DNA from 3 places in the Azotobacter chroococcum genome. Region 2 is predicted to be linked to each of the others. Evidence: riboswitches for the same ligand, from Rfam matches in the RefSeq annotation. Region 2 holds a riboswitch; each other region holds the start of a gene.

Region 1 (5,291 bases), on a different replicon from region 2:
GTGACCGACATGGTGGTGGCCACAGGCGTTCATACAGCCGGAGATGTTCAGGTCGAGCTCGCCGATGTCGAACAGGTAGTCGAGATCGTCGAAGCGGCGCTGGATGGCTTCGGCGATCGGAATCGACTTGGCGTTGGCCAAGGAACAGTAGTCGCCGCCCGGGCAGCAGATGATGTCGGTCAGGAGGCCGACGTTCGGGGTGGCAAAACCCAGCTCGCGCAGCTCGCCCCACAGCTCGAACAGGCGGGCCTGCTCGACGTCGGCAAGAATGATGTTCTGCTCGTGGGAGTTGCGCACCTCGCCGAAGCTGTAGCGGTCGGCCAGCTCGGCGAGGGCGTCCAGCTGCTTGTCGGTGATGTCGCCAGGGGCGGTGCCGGTGGGTTTCAGCGACAGGGTCACGGCAGCATAGCCCGGCTTCTTGTGGGCGACCACGTTGCGCGCGCGCCAGCGGGCGAAGCCCGGGTGTTCGGCGTCGAGACGGGCGAGGGCGGCGTCCTGAGCTTCGAGGGGCTGGTAGGCCGGATCGACGAAGCAGCGGCTGATGCGCTCGACTTCCGCCTCGGTGAGGGTGCTCGGGCCGTCCTTGAGATGGGCCCATTCGGCATTGACCCGCTCGGCGAACACCTCGGGCGTCAGCGCCTTGACCAGGATCTTGATACGCGCCTTGAACTTGTTGTCGCGGCGGCCATAGCGGTTGTAGACACGCAGCACGGCGTCCAGGTAGGTGAGCAGGTGCTGCCAGGGCAGGAACTCGTTGATGAAGCTGCCGACGATCGGCGTCCGGCCCAGGCCGCCGCCCACCGAGACGCGGAAGCCCAGCTCGCCGGTGCCGTTGCGCACGGCCTCCAGGCCGATGTCGTGCACTTCGATGGCGGCGCGATCGCTCACGGCACCGTTGACGGCAATCTTGAACTTGCGCGGCAGGAAGGCGAATTCCGGATGGAAGGTGGACCACTGGCGGATGATCTCGCACCAGGGGCGCGGATCCACCAGCTCGTCGTGGGCCACCCCGGCGAACTGGTCGGTGGTGGTGTTGCGGATGCAGTTGCCGCTGGTCTGGATCGCATGCATCTGCACCGTCGCCAGCTCGGCGAGGATCTCCGGGACATCCTCCAGCTCCGGCCAGTTGAACTGCACGTTCTGCCGGGTACTGATGTGGGCATAGCCCTTGTCGTAGTCGCGGGCGATCTGGGCCAGCTTGCGCAGTTGGCGGGAGGACAGCAGTCCGTAGGGTACGGCCACGCGCAGCATGGGAGCATAGCGCTGGACGTACAGGCCGTTCTGCAGGCGCAGCGGACGGAATTCCTCTTCGCTCAGCTCGCCGGCTAGGTAGCGGCGGGTCTGGTCGCGGAACTGGCGGACCCGGTCCTCGATGATGTGTTGATCGTACTGGTCATATACGTACATGAAGTGTCCTGTCGGTCAGGCTGCTTACTGCTTTTTCTGCGCGCACGGCCGCGCACCGCATTTCGGAGAGCGGGTCACGATAGCAGTTCAGGGTTATACGTAAAAGTAATGTTTTTCTATAACGCTAGAGTTTTTTGTTATTGAACAGTGTACGGAAGTACTCCGAAGTGCAAGTCCGCTCCGAACTGGCTTCTGCGATGAGGGGAGGAAGGGGCTCGGTTCAGGCCTGGGCCAGATGCAGGATCAGCTTGACCACGCCGACCAGGACCAGCACGAACAGGACGGTGAAGCCCACCCCCAGCAGGATGAAATGGCTGGGCTTGCCCTGGGAGAAGTCCCGCGTCCGGTTCTTGCCGCTCTGCACGCCTAGGGCGGCGGCCAGCACGCTGTGCAGCATCTGCCGGAACGTCAGGGGCTTGTCGTCGTCGCGGTCGTCGTCCATGGGGGCTTCGCCTCAGAGTTGCGGGCGCTGGTAGCCGCCCGGTACGCCGTTCTTCGACAGCACGTACTGCCAGAGCTGGAGATTGCGGGCGCGGAAGGCTCCGGCGCAGGAGAGTAGATAGTAGCGCCACATGCGCCGGAACCTTTCTCCCAGCGTGCTGGCGAAGCGCGGCCAGGCCGCCTCGAAGTTGGCGTGCCAGGCCATCAGGGTCCTATCGTAGTCCGCGCCGAAACTGTGCAGGTCCTCGAGGATGAACAGGCCATCCAGTCCATCGCCGATCTGTCCCAGGGAGGGCAGGTCGCCGTTGGGAAAGATGTAGCGGTCGATCCAGGGGTCCGACGTCGAGTGGCGCTGGTTCTTGCCGATGGTGTGCAGGAGGAACAGGCCGTCGTCGGCCAGGCAGCGCGCGGCGACCTCGAAGAAGTGGCGGTGGTTCTTGCGACCGACATGCTCGAACATGCCGATGCTGACGATGCGGTCGAAGCGGCCCTGGATCTCGCGGTAGTCCTGCAGGCGGAACTCCACGGGCAGGCCGGCGTAGCGCTCCCGGGCCCAGGCCTGCTGTTCCCGGGAAACCGTCACCCCGACGCAATGCACGCCATGCCGCTCCGCCGCGTAGCCCATGAAGCTGCCCCAGCCGCAGCCGATGTCCAGCACCCGCATGCCGCGCTCCAGGCCGAGCTTGCGGCAAATCAGCTCCAGTTTGGCCTCCTGGGCTTCGGCCAGGCTGCTGGCGCTTCGCCAATAACCGCAGGTGTAGGTCATGCGCGGGTCGAGCATGGCCTCGTAGAAGTCGTTGCCGAGATCGTAATGGGCCTCGCCGACCTGCCAGGCGCGTCGGCGGCTCTGCAGGTTGAGCAGGCGCGCTCGCAACGCATAAAACATCAGTCGTGCCGGTTTCACTTGCTGGTCGATGCCGGCGCACAGCAGGCGAAAGAAGAATTCGTCCAGCCGCTCCGCCTCCCAGGCGCCCTCCATGTAGGCTTCGCCCAGCCCCAGATTGCCTTGGGCGAAGACCCGTTCGGGCACTCCGCCAGCCTTGAGCTGCATGTCCCAGGGACGGTTGCCGCCGATGCGGATGTCTGCCCGTTGCAGAAGTTCGACCATCAGGCGATGCAGGGCGGAGTCCTGCGAAAGATAGCTGGACCCGGCGTTGAACGTGAATTCTCGGCTCATGGTTGTTCCATCCTGACCTGGCTCCACCGGATCGGTCTCCGGGATGACACTTCGGAATCTGCCGGCGGCCTGTCGAGACAACGCGCCCAAGCAAAGTCAGATTAGGCAGGGACGGGCGCGACGGCCAATAATCCGCGGCAGGGCCGTCGGAAAACCGTCGGCGAACCGGCCGTCAGCCCGAGGCATTGCGCTTGCCCGGCCGTCACGCGCCGCGTAAGGTGCGCCCCTGCCGGCCCCTGGCCGGCGACATGGAGAACGCGGTGCCCGGATCAAGGTCCGGGGTAAATGGGAAGTCAGTCCAGGCTGACGCTGCCCCCGCAACGGTAGGGCCGTTTCACGGCCGAGCCCGACACCAGCCCGTTCTCCCGATGCAGGCCGCGGTGGGCGGCCGTGCGGTCGCCAGCCCTGGTCGTTCCGGCGTCTTGCCGCCGGCGCTGCGTCCGTTTCGCGTGCCCGCCGCCTTTCGATCCGGGATAGGGCATGCCATTTCCTCTTCTCTTCCGCCGCTTCGGCCTGGTCCTGCTGCTCGGGCTGCTTGCCCCCAGGGCCTCGGCGGCGCAGCTCAACGCCATCGTTTCCCGCTACAGCGCCGCCGAGTTCGCCGGCGCCGTCGCGCAGTTCCAGCAGCACAATCCGCACTGGCGGATCAGCGCACGCACCCCGGAGCAGCTCGCCGAGCTCGACGAGCCGGCGCTGCGCGCCTGGCTGGGCGAGGGCCGGGTGCTGCTCGGCGTCGGCCTGTTCGGTGCCGAGGTGGAGCGCCTGGGGCCGCTGCTCGGCCAGGTCGCGCCGGCGGACAGCTTTCTGATGCACAGCGAGCATGCCCTGGTGCAGCTCAGCCGCAGCCGTGGGCGCCCGCTGTTCGCCTCGCGCGAGGCGGTCGAGACCCTCGGCCGGCTGCGTCCGCAGGGCGAGCTGGGTGGCTGGATCGCCCGCCAGCAGGCCGAACATCCCGGCCAGGCCGAATGGATCGCCGCGCGCAGCTACTGGCAGGCCGGCGGCATCGACAACATCGCCGGCCTCTTGGCCTGGCTGGCGGCCCGGCATGATCAGGGCGTGGCGGTACCGGCCGTGCAGGCGCGTCCGCCACTGCGCTTTTACCAGGATGGTGCGCTGCGCGGCGAGGGCGAACTGACGTACTCCGGCGACGCGCTGGTCGCTGTGATCGACCACGGCCGCGCCGACCGCGCCGGCGATCGCGAGCTGAACGACGCCTTCTGCCAGCGCCTGGAAAGCCGTGGCCTGGCCTGCGTCAGCCTGTTTGCCGACTGGGGGCCGGGCTCGCTCGCGGCGGTGCGCTGGCTGAAGGAGGGACGCCACCCGCCGCTCGCCGCCATCGTCGTGCTGCAGGACTTCGTGGTCGGCGGCGGCGAAGGCCGCGAGGAGGTCACCGGGCTGTTCGAGCAGCTGAACGTGCCGGTGCTCAAGGGCCTGCGTCTGGAGGATCGCGACGAGACCGGCTGGCAGCTGTCCGGCGACGGTCTGGCGCGCGACAAGGTGCACTACCAGCTGGCCATGCCCGAACTGCAGGGAAGCAGTCAGGCCACGGTGCTGGCGGCCTGGCACGAGCGCCAGGAGGACCCGCTATCGGGCATCCGTTTCGGCGTCGCCGCGCCGCTGCCGGACCAGCTCGATACCTTCGCCGCGCGCATCCAGCGCTGGCGTGCCCTGCAGCAGAAGGCCAACGCCGACAAGCGCCTGGCCATCGTCTACTATAACCATCCGCCGGGCCGGCACAACATCGGCGCGGACAACCTCGACGTGCCGCAATCGCTGTTCGAGATCCTCACCCGGCTCAGAGCCGAGGGCTACGACACCGGCCCGCTGCCGGCCTCGCCCGAGGCGCTGCTCGACCTGCTGCAGGAGCGCGGCGTCAATCTGCCGGAGCAGGGCGACGCCCTGGCGGCCATGGCCGACAAGGTGCAGAGCCTGAGCGGCGAGGATTACCGCCGCTGGTTCGCAACCCTGCCGGCGGCGCTGCAGGCGGAGATGGTCCAGGGACCGCTGGGCTACTGGCACGCCCAGCTGCGCCGCGCCCTGGACAGCGGCCGCAGCGAGATCGCCCGCGGCCTCTACGAGAACGGCTCCGGCGAACTGCACCACGTGCTGGACGGCGTGGTGCACCCGGCGCGCTCGCGCGCTCTGGACCTGCTGGCCCAGCTCGAAACCCTCTACCGCGCCGCCCTGGAGGCGCCGGGGCAGGCCGACTGGGCGCAGGCCGAGTCGCTGGTGCAGGCGCTCGCCGCCACCGGCATCGAGGGTCTGC
Region 2 (5,291 bases):
CCGTACTCGCGAGCCACCTGCAGCTTGGGCTCGGTAGCGATGCTCCCGCTATTCTTGCTGATCAGTACGTCGAAACTTTCAGCGGCGAACAGCGCGCGCTCCTCTTCCAGAAGGAATGGCCCGCGTGCGCCGATGACCCGGGCACGAGGAGCGTCGGGATACGCGTCGAGTACACGCACCGTCCAGAACTGTCCGTCCGGTACCGCGTCCAGATGCGCCAGCACCTCGCGCCCCAGGGTGAAGAAGGGACGGCGGAATCCGCTCAGGGCAACCATCAACCCAGCCCAGTCTGTCACTTCGCGCCAGTCGTCTCCCGGACCCGCTTGCCATCCGGGCCGTCTTAGAGCCCAGCAGGGAATACCGGCAATGCGTGCAGCCAGGGCGGCATTGTGGCTGATCTGCGCGGCATAGGGATGGGTCATGTCCAGCAGCCGGTCGATGCGCTCCTGACGCAGGAAGTCGGCCAGCCCCTCGGCACCACCGAAACCACCGACACGCACCTGACAGGTGAGATCCTGCGGAACCTTGCCGAGACCCGCCAGGCTGTAGATGTGGGACGAGCCAAGCCGACGGGCGATGGCCAGCGCCTCGCCGATGCCGCCAAGCAGCAGCAGGCGGGTCATAGCGCACCCTCTTGCACCAATGGTTTCACCGCGTCCAACAGCGTGACCGGCAATGCCGAACGCCAGGTGTCGAAGTTGCCGAGCGGCTTTGCCTGGGCAATGACGATGCGAGTCAGCTCGCCGCCGTGCCGTTCGCGCCAGCCGACCAGCAGCGCTTCGCTCTGAATCGTCACGGCATTGGCCACCAGCCGACCGCCGGGCTTGAGCCGTTCCCAGCATTGCTCCAGTACACCGGGAACAGTCACCCCACCACCGATGAAGATTGCATCCGGACTTTCCAGGCCGTCCAACGCTTGGGGAGCAGCGCCAGCGACCAGATGCAGCGCCGGCACGCCGAGAGCTTCGCGGTTGTGTAGGATCATCTCTTGGCGCCCCTCATCCGCCTCGATGGCAATGGCGCGGCAGTTCGGGTGAGCGCGCATCCACTCGATGCCGATGGAACCGCAACCGGCGCCGACATCCCATAGCAGTTGTCCTGGTAAGGGGGCTAGGCGCGCCAAGGTGATGGCGCGCATGTCGCGCTTGGTCAGTTGGCCATCGTGCCGGTAAGTATCGTCTGGCAGACCAGAGGTTTGTGGCAGATGACGCGGCTGCTTACCTGGAACGCATTCCACCGCGACCAGGTTGAGCGCAGCGGTTTCCTCGACCGACCAGCTCCCGGCCAGCCCATCGATACGTCGCTCGGATTCGCTGCCCAAATGCTCCAGCACGCTCAGGCGGCTGGCCTCGAAGCCTCGCTCGCGGAGCAGCGCGGCAATGGCCGCCGGGCTCTTGCCATCATTGCTCAGGATCAGCAGTCGTGCGCCAGCATGCACATGGTGGTTCAGCACCGCGACCGGACGGGCCACCACTGACAGCTGGGTCAGCTCCTGCAAGGCCCAGCCGAGCCTGGCTGCCGCCAGCGAACAGGACGAGGGCGCCGGCAACACGCACATCTCGGCGGGGTCGAGCACGCGCGCCAAACTCGCACCGACACCGAATAGCATGGGGTCGCCGCTGGCCAGCACGCACAGCGGCGTGCCGCGCCGTTCCAGCACCGGGACCAGGGAGAACGGTCGTGGCCATTCCAGCCGGTCGGCGCGGATACACGGCGGCAGCAGCGCCAGCTGGCGTGGCGCGCCGACGATCAGGCCGGTCTCCAGCAGGGCCCGGCGGGCACGCTTGCCGAGCCCGGCGTAGCCGTCCTCACCGATGCCGATCACGGCTAGCCAGGGCGTCATGGATGTTTCCTCGCAATGAAAGGCCGCTGCGCCTCCTGCCGGAAGCTTGTCATCGAGCCGGACAAAACCGGCATAATACCGCCTTCGTCGGTGCCCTGACGGGTGCTTCGAGTTGCAGGCGGCCGCCTCGAACCGAACTCCCCCAACGGGCCATTGAGGGAACACGGAAGGACAAAGCGTCCCAACCGTGGCTGCCCCCGCAACTGTAAGCAGCGAGTCCGTCGCGCCGAAGCCACTGGGATGACCGGGAAGGCAGCGCCAGACCCTGACCTGCAAGCCAGGAGACCTGCCGACGAACGCTGGTCGCGAGTGCCAACATCGGGCGGGGTGTACCGATGCCATAGTGTCTTCAAGGGAGGATGCTAGAGGTCTGGTCACCGCGTCTTTTTGCAAGGTGTGACCTCGTGGACGATACCCTTGGCAGTGTTCTTTCCCCTGCCCCGCGCCCTTCAGCATGCCCTGGGCTTTTGCGCATCGTGCCGGCGCTAGACGGCGGCATCTGCCGCATCAAGCTGGCCTGCGGATGCCTCGAGGCCGATCAGGCCCACGCCATCGGCGAGGCCGCCAGCCGCCATGCCAGCGGCGTGATCGAACTGACCAATCGAAGCAATCTGCAGCTGCGAGGCGTCCGTACTGGGCATGAAGCGCCGCTGATCGCCGCCCTGCTCGCCGCCGGCCTCGGCCCCTCCACGCCGGGCGCCGACGACGTGCGCAACCTGCTGGTGAGCCCTGCCATGGGTCTCGACGCGAACAGCGAGGCGGACGTTGCAGCGGTGGCCAAGGCGATCCTCGAACTGCTGCAGGCACGTCCCGCTTTCCATTCCCTGTCGCCGAAGTTCGCCTTGCAACTGGACGGTGGAGAACGCTTGGCGATGCTCGACCACCCCCATGATCTCTGGCTCGCGCTGATGCCCGGCGGCACGAGGCTGGCCTTCGGCTTGGCAGGCTGCCCGACCGATGCACCTCTGGCCGCCGTGCCGTTGGAGCAGGCGCCTGCGCTGGTGGAAGCCGCGTTGGCGCTGTTCCTGGAGCTGGCGCAACCGGAGCAGACCCGCATGCGCCATCTACTGGCGAATCTACCAAAGGAGACCTTTCTAGACTGCCTCCAGTCCCAGCTGGCCTTTGCACTGCCCCGCGACCCGGCGGTGCTGAACTGGCGCCGCGCCCGGACGATGACAACCGCGCCGCTGGGCATCCTGGCGCAGCACCAGCCCGGCCTTTTCCTACTCGGCGCCATGCCCACACTCAGCCGCCTGGATTCTTCGCAGTTGCACGCACTCGCTGAGCTAGCCCGCAGCCGGGGCGACGGCACCCTGCGCTTCACGCCCTGGCAAAGCCTGATGCTGCCGAACGTGGCCCAAGCGCATGCCGCCAAAGCCTTGCGACAACTCGGTATGATCGGTCTGCATATCGACGACAGCGAGCCCCTGACCGGCCTGATCGCCTGCACTGGCTCCGCAGGCTGCGCCAAGGGCCTGGCCGACACCAAGGCCGATGCGCTGCGCCTGGCCCATCGACTGCATCAGGGCACAGCAAGGCCACAGGTACATCTGAGCGGTTGCCCGCGCTCCTGCGCCGCCGCTCATGTCGCGCCCCTTACCCTGCTGGCCCGGCCCGGCGGGCGCTACCAGCTCTATCAACGTACTGCCAGCGGAGCTGGTCTCGGCCGGCTGCTGGCTGACTCACTCAGCATCGACGAAGCCGCCGACCGGCTTACCTAAGGACAAGCGATGATCGATTACATCCGCGATGGCCAGGAAATCTATCGCAACTCCTTTGCCATCATCCGCGCCGAAGCGCGGCTCGACGCCATTCCGGCAGATTTGGAAAAGCTCGCCGTGCGGGTGATCCATGCCTGCGGCATGGTCGATGTCGTCGACGAGCTACGTTTCTCCCTCGGTGCCGGTGCCTCCGGAAGGGCCGCACTGGCCACCGGAGCGCCGATCCTCTGCGACGCGCGCATGGTCGCAGAAGGTATCACCCGCGCGCGCCTACCGGCGAACAACCAAGTGATCTGCACCCTGCACGACGAAGGCGTGCCAGAGCTGGCTCGCGAACGGGGCAACACCCGCTCGGCGATAGCCCTGGAGCGCTGGCGCCCACACCTCGCCGGTAGCGTGGTGGTGATCGGCAACGCACCAACTGCACTGTTCTACTTATTGGAAATGCTCGACGCTGGCGCACCGAAGCCGGCACTGATCATTGGCATGCCAGTCGGCTTCGTCGGCGCCGCGGAGTCCAAGGACCTGCTCGCCGCTGACAGCCGTGGCGTGCCTTATGTGATCGTGCGCGGCCGGCGCGGCGGCAGCGCTATGGCCGCCGCCGCGGTCAATGCACTGGCCACGGAGGTGGAGTGATGGACAGGAAAGGCCGATTGTACGGGCTTGGTGTCGGTCCAGGCGATCCCGAGCTGATTACCCTGAAGGCGCTGCGCCTGCTGCGCGCCGCCCCGGTGGTGGGCTACTTCGTGGCCAAGGCCAAGGCCAGCAAGGGCCTCGGCGGCAATGCCTTCGGCATCATCGAGGAACACCTGCACGAGTCTCAGCTTCGCATGCCACTGGTCTACCCGGTCACCACCGAGAGGCTGGAACCACCCTTGTCCTACGAGACGGTGATCAGCGACTTCTACGACACGGCGGCCGTGCAAATCGCCGAGCATCTGGACGCCGGTCGTGACGTGGCGGTGATCTGCGAGGGCGACCCCTTCTTCTACGGCTCCTACATGTATCTGCACGACCGCTTGGCCGAGCGTTACGAGGCGGAGGTGATACCCGGGGTGTGCTCCATGCTCGGCGGCGTCTCGGCGCTGGGCGTGCCGCTGGTGTACCGCAACCAGAGCCTGATGGTGCTCTCCGGCGTGCTGCCGGAAGAGGAGCTGAAGCGGCGCCTGGGCGATGCCGAGGCGGCAGTAGTGATGAAGCTCGGGCGCAACTTCGACAAGGTGCGTCGCGTGCTCGACGAGCTGGACCTGGCCAAGTGCGCTCTATACATCGAGCGAGCTACCATGGCCAACCAGCGCATCGTGCCGCTGGACGAGGTCGAGCCAATGGCCTCGCCATACTTTTCCCTGATCGTGGTACCTGGACGGAAATGGTCAGCCTGATGCAAAAGCCCCCGGCCCTGGTCATCCTCAACGCCGCCAGCCTGGAAACCGCACGCCGGGTCCAAACCTGTTACCCCGGCTCGCGGATTCACGGCCTGAGCGGCCGCGTCGAGGACGCCGACCAGCCTTATGAGGCCTTTGGCGAGACCCTGCGCGAGCTCTACGCCAGCGATACCCCGATCATTGCCTTCTGCGCCGCCGGCATCGTCATTCGTACCCTGGCGCCGCTGCTGGTGGCCAAGGGTGCGGAGCCACCGGTATTGGCGCTGGCCGAAGACGGCAGCGCCGTGGTGCCGCTGCTCGGCGGCCTGGGCGGTGTCAACCGAATGGCCCGCGAGATCGCCG
Region 3 (5,291 bases), on a different replicon from region 2:
CCAGCCGAACGAGCGGCTGCCGACCTCCAGCTCCAGGCCGCGGATGCGTGCCTCGTCGATGTTCGCCGGCCCCTGGATGGAGGAATCGTAGACGATCAGGTCCTTCACCTTGGTGCGATAGGCGTTCAGCGACCAGTGCCCCCAGTCGTGCACCCCGGACAGGCCGACCTCCAGGCTGTGCGAGGTTTCCTCGTCGAGGTCGGCGATGCCGTAGAAGGGATAGTACAGCTCGTTGAAGGTCGGCGCCTTGAAGGCGCTGCCGTAGCTGACGGTGGCGCGCAGGGCGTCGGTCAGGGCGTAGCCGTAGGCGACGTTGCCGGTCTCGTGCTGGCCGAACTGCTCGTTGTTGTCGCGGCGCAGGGAGACCTGCCAGTCGTGGCGGCCGTATTCGCCGAGGTACTGGACGAAGGCGCCGTTGTTCTCGCGGGAGTCCTCGTCGTAGTCAGTGGTGCCGTTGACCTCCTCGCGCTGGTAGTCGACGCCCAGGGTGAGGACGTGGCCTTCGGCCAGGGTCAGGTCGTTCTGCCAGCTGGCGCTGTCGCGGCGGCTGTCGAAGCGCGAGTAGAAGCTGCCGTCCTGGTAGGTGTCGGACTTGTCCTCGTTGCGCCCGGCCTGCAGGGTGACCTGCCAGAACGCCAGCGGGCTGAAGCGCGCGCGGCCGCTGACCACGTTCTGCTCGCCGTCGGCGTTGGCGGAAAAGCCGGCGGTGCCGCGGCGGTTCACCTGGTCGTAGTCGTTGTGCGACTTGGCGCGCAGGAAGGTGCCCTCCAGTTCCAGGCCGTTGTCGAAGCGCCAGCCGGCGCGCAGCGCGGCCGAGTGGTTGCGGTAGCCGTCGGCGTCGTTCTCGTAGCCGCTGGTCCCGGGGCTCTTCACGTTGATGCCGTCGGTGTCCTCGCTGCTCAGGGCCAGGCTGTACCAGCCGTGGGCGTTGCCGCCGGAAACCCCGGCGCTGCCGGTGTAGGCGTCGTGGGTGCCGTAGCCGGCGGAGAAGAACGGCTTGGGCGCACCGTCACCGCCCTTGCGGGTGAAGATCTGGATCACCCCGCCGATGGCTTCCGAGCCGTACAGGCTGGAGCGCGGCCCGCGGACCACCTCGATGCGCTCGATCATCTCCACCGGCAGATCCTGCCAGGCGGCGGTGCCGGTGGTCACCGAGCCGACGCGCACGCCGTCGATCAGCACCAGCACATGGTCGGACTCGGTGCCGCGCAGGTAGACGGAGGTGGACTTGCCGTGGCCGCCGTTGTTGGCGATGGATACTCCCGGCACCCGCTTGAGCAGCTCCGGCACCGACTGCGCCTGGCTGCGCTCGATGTCGTCGCGCTCGATCAGGCTCACCGCGGCGAGGCTGTCGCGCAGGGTCTGGGCGCTGCGTGCGGCGGTCACTACGGTGGCGTCGAGGCTCAAGGGGTCGTCGGCCGCCTGGGCCGGAGAAAGGCAAAAGAGGCCCAGCAGCGCGGACGCCGCCGGCCCGAAACAGGGCTTGCGAATCAAGGTCGTTCTCCGCCGCGCCACCCGCACGGCCTGAAATCAGCGAAAGCGGGCGGGAAAGCGCTCAGGCAGAACCTGCCTGCGGCCTTCTCCGCGCCGCCAGAAATCGCGACAGGCCGGTCTCCGGGCTCACGAGCGAAGCGCCATGCGGCGGCTTCCGAAACCACGCCTTCCCGTGCCATGCGGGACACAGTGGCCTTACGGCGGTTTCGCGACTCGTCTACCGTTGCGGGGGCAGCGCCGGCCTTGTGTCGCGGATCATCGCGGCACGCACCGGCTTCCCTGTTTCACCTTTCGTGAGAAAGGCACCTGAAGCGAGGCGCGCAGGGTAGTGGAAACGCCGGCCGGGCACAATGAGACGGATCGCCCGATATCATGAGATCCGCTCATGTTGCGACAGCCGGCGCTCAGCCCTCCAGTGCGGCCAGCAGCTCTGGCAGGACGCTGCCGGCCGGGCCGTGCAGGCAGAGGTCGGCATGCCGGCTGAGCGGGGTCGGCTGCGGATTGATCTCGACCACGAAGGCGCCACGGCGCTTGGCCGAAAACGGCAGCTCGGCGGCCGGATAGACCAGGCTGGAAGTGCCGACGCTGAAGAACAGCCCGGCCTGCAGGCCGGCTTCGCTGGCCCGGGCCAGCACATCGGACGGCAGGTTCTCGCCGAACCAGACCACCGCCGGGCGCAGCAGGCCGCCGCAGGCGCAGTGCGGCAGGCTGTCGAGCGTCGCCGGCCAGTCACCGCCGTCGGCCTCGCAGCGAAAGCACTTCAGCCGGTGGAGGTTGCCGTGCAGCTCCAGCGGCGCCGGGCTGCCGGCGCGCTGGTGCAGGCCGTCGACGTTCTGGGTGATCAGCGTGACCCCGGGCAGCCGCCGCTCCAGCGCGGCGATGGCCAGGTGCGCCGGGTTCGGCTGAGCGGCCAGGCACTTCTCGCGGCGCCAGGCGTACCACTCCCAGACGGTGCGCGGATCGGCGCGAAAGCCCTCGGGGCTGGCCAGCTCTTCCGGGCTATAGCGCGCCCAGAGCCCGGTCTGGGCGTCGCGGAAGGTCGGGATGCCGCTCTCGGCGGACACCCCGGCGCCGGTGAAGAACACCACGCGGGCAGCATCGCGCAGGCGGCGGGCGAGATCGGGAAGGGCGTCGTGCATGCTGGAACTCCTCGATGGTCGTTGGCGGCCCGCCGATCTCGACAACCGGCCAGCCCTTCGCATAGGTTGCCTTCTTACACCCACAACATGGAGCCGGTACAGGCATGAAAACCGCCATCGCCATCCGCCACGTCGCCTTCGAGGATCTCGGCGTCTTCGCCCCCGTGCTGGAAGAACTGGGTTACCAGATCCGCTATGCCGATCCCGGCATCCTGGACGCCGACGAGCTGGCCGCGCTGAACGTGGAGGCGGCCGACCTTCTGGTGGTCCTCGGCGCGCCCATCGGCGCCTACGATGAAGCCACCTATCCCTTCCTGCTGGCGGAGCTGGAGCTGATCGGCAGGCGGCTGCGCAGCGGCAAGCCGCTGCTCGGCATCTGCCTGGGCGCCCAACTGATCGCCCGCGTCCTGGGGGCGAAGGTCGCACCGATGGGCGTCAAGGAAATCGGTTTCGGCGCTCTCCAACTGACCACGGAAGGCGCCGCCGGCTGTCTCGGCGCACTGGGCGACGGCGGCACCGTGCTGCACTGGCACGGCGACATGTTCCAGCTGCCGCCGGGCGCCACCCTCCTCGCCCGCACCGAGATCTGCCCGAACCAGGCGTTCATGCTCGGCAATGCCGTGCTGGGCCTGCAGTTCCACCTCGAAGCCGATCCCGCGCGGATCGAACAGTGGCTGATCGGCCATGCCGCGGAGCTGTCCGCCAGCGGGATCGACCCGGTGACGATCCGCCAGCAGGCGAAGGACGTGGGGGAAGAGCTGCGCCGGCGCGGACAGCAGGTGCTGCGCGACTGGCTCGCCGGGCTGGCCTGACGGCCCGTCCGTCAGGGCTGACGCGCCACCGGCATGCCGCGCAGCACGCGCCGGGCGCCCAGATAGCGCCCCTGCCAGTAGCCGTCGGCCAGGCGATCCAGGCGCACCGTGCCGCCGCTGGAGGGGGCGTGCACGAAACGCCCCTCGCCCACATAGATGCCGGCATGGCTGACCCGACCGCTGCCGTCGGTGGCGAAGAACACCAGGTCGCCGCTGCGCAGGGCCCCGGGACGCACGCCGGGCGCGCGCATGGCGAGCATCTCGCGGGTCGAGCGCGGCAGGCGCAGGCCCGCCGCCTCGCGGTAGACATAGCCGATCAGCCCGCTGCAGTCGAAACCGGAATCCGGGGTGTTGCCGCCCCAGCGATAGGGCGTGCCGACCAGGCCGAGGGCGCGGACCAGCACGTCCTCCGCCGCCGGCGAGGGGGGACCGGGGTCGGGCAGCTTATGGGGCATGGGAGAGCGGGCGGAGCAGGCCGCGAGCAACGCGGCGAGAAGGACCAGGGCAAGGCGGGCCTGAATGGGCATGGGCGACAGTCCGATTGTCGAATCGCCCTACTCTGCCGACAGGCGGCAGCCCGCGCAAGCCGCCGCATGGCCATTCCCCGACGCCAATGAAAAGGCCCGATCGCGTCGCCGGGATCGGGCCTTGTCGAGAGCGGAGGCTTCAGTCGTGCTGCGCAGCCAGCACCATGGGGCGACCGGCCGGCGCCTGCCTGTCGTTGGAGGCCATCACCAGGGCCCGCTTGGCCTGCAGGTAGCTGGCATTCCAGTAGCCGTCGCTCAGGCTGTCCACCCGCACGCCGCCGCCACGCCGGCTGGCGGAATGCAGGAAACGGCCATTGCCGATGTAGACGCCGACGTGACTGACCTGGCCGCGGCCACGGTTGTTGAAGAAGATCAGGTCGCCGGGGGCCAGCTCGTTGCGGGCCACGCGGGGCGCGTCGAGGGAGATCATCTCGCGGGTCGAGCGCGGCAGCTTGATGCCCGCCTCTTCGCGGAACAGGTAGCCGATGAAGCCGCTGCAGTCGAAACCGGTGTCTTCCGAGTTGCCACCGTAGCGGTAGGGCGTGCCGAGCAGGCCGAAACCGCGTACCAGAATGCTGTCGGCCAGGGCCGGCAGACGATAGCCGTCGTTCAGCGCGGCCAGATCCTTTTGGCTGGGCTCCTGGGTCAGGGATACCCGCTTGGGAGCGGAGAAGTCCTGCTGCGGAGCCTGCCCCGCGCAGCCGGTCAGGAGAACGGCGAGCGCCAGGGGCACGAGGGTTGCGAGACGATTCAGCATGGGCAAACGCTTATCTAAAGGTCTAATGGCCGGCGACTATGCCTGTGACGAGAACGATTTACAAATTCTCCCTGTGCGGATTGTGACAAAAAAGGCGTTTTCGGATGCCTGCCGCACAGGCAATGTCGCATTCCATACACACCTCCGCGGCACCCGCCAAAACCAGCCGAGCCCAGGATCTGTGCGGGCTCCAGCCTGGACCAGAGGCCTTCTCGAGGGGATTTCTGGAGCTGCCGGCATGTGTTTTCCCTGCGACAACCCGTCGCAAAATCATTTCGCCATCACGCGTGCGCTTTCGCGCTCGTTCCGGCTGGCTGTCACAGGGGAGCAGCGATAAGAGTGCGGTACTCAGCCGCGGGCAAGACGCTCCAGCAGGGCCGGCAGGATCTGGGATGCCCGCCCCGGCAGATGGATGTCGACGATGTCGCTGAGATCGGTGCGCTGCGGGTTGATTTCCGCGGTGAAGCCACCGGACTGCCAGGTGCACAGGACCGGCTCGACGATATAGGGAAAGCTCGCCGTGGTGCCCACCGCCAGCACCGCATCGAAGCCGCGGGCGAGC

Evidence for each region. Region 2 has a riboswitch for cobalamin ahead of cobG (precorrin-3B synthase). Riboswitches for the same ligand answer to the same signal wherever they lie in the genome.
Region 1: linked by a shared signal. The riboswitch ahead of ACG10_RS09645 (cobaltochelatase subunit CobN) and the one ahead of cobG (precorrin-3B synthase) in region 2 are both predicted to bind cobalamin.
Region 3: linked by a shared signal. The riboswitch ahead of btuB (TonB-dependent vitamin B12 receptor) and the one ahead of cobG (precorrin-3B synthase) in region 2 are both predicted to bind cobalamin.

Annotation. Positions count from the first base shown of each region.
Region 1 covers NZ_CP011835.1:2,069,348-2,074,638, forward strand. Annotated here, with positions in the region: gene ACG10_RS09630 (nitrite/sulfite reductase) at 1-1,407, opposite strand, end outside; gene ACG10_RS09635 (DUF2970 domain-containing protein) at 1,628-1,849, opposite strand; gene cfa (cyclopropane fatty acyl phospholipid synthase) at 1,862-3,025, opposite strand; cobalamin riboswitch at 3,267-3,399, shown strand; gene ACG10_RS09645 (cobaltochelatase subunit CobN) at 3,506-5,291, shown strand, end outside.
Region 2 covers NZ_CP011836.1:38,112-43,402, reverse strand. Annotated here, with positions in the region: gene ACG10_RS21490 (cobalt-precorrin-6A reductase) at 1-623, opposite strand, end outside; gene cbiE (precorrin-6y C5,15-methyltransferase (decarboxylating) subunit CbiE) at 620-1,843, opposite strand; cobalamin riboswitch at 1,927-2,140, shown strand; gene cobG (precorrin-3B synthase) at 2,248-3,564, shown strand; gene ACG10_RS21475 (precorrin-8X methylmutase) at 3,574-4,200, shown strand; gene ACG10_RS21470 (precorrin-2 C(20)-methyltransferase) at 4,200-4,946, shown strand; gene cobJ (precorrin-3B C(17)-methyltransferase) at 4,946-5,291, shown strand, end outside.
Region 3 covers NZ_CP011835.1:2,829,085-2,834,375, forward strand. Annotated here, with positions in the region: gene btuB (TonB-dependent vitamin B12 receptor) at 1-1,494, opposite strand, end outside; cobalamin riboswitch at 1,589-1,819, opposite strand; gene ACG10_RS12980 (SIR2 family NAD-dependent protein deacylase) at 1,899-2,633, opposite strand; gene ACG10_RS12985 (glutamine amidotransferase) at 2,738-3,445, shown strand; gene ACG10_RS12990 (C40 family peptidase) at 3,457-3,972, opposite strand; gene ACG10_RS12995 (C40 family peptidase) at 4,112-4,729, opposite strand; gene ACG10_RS13000 (NAD-dependent deacylase) at 5,078-5,291, opposite strand, start outside.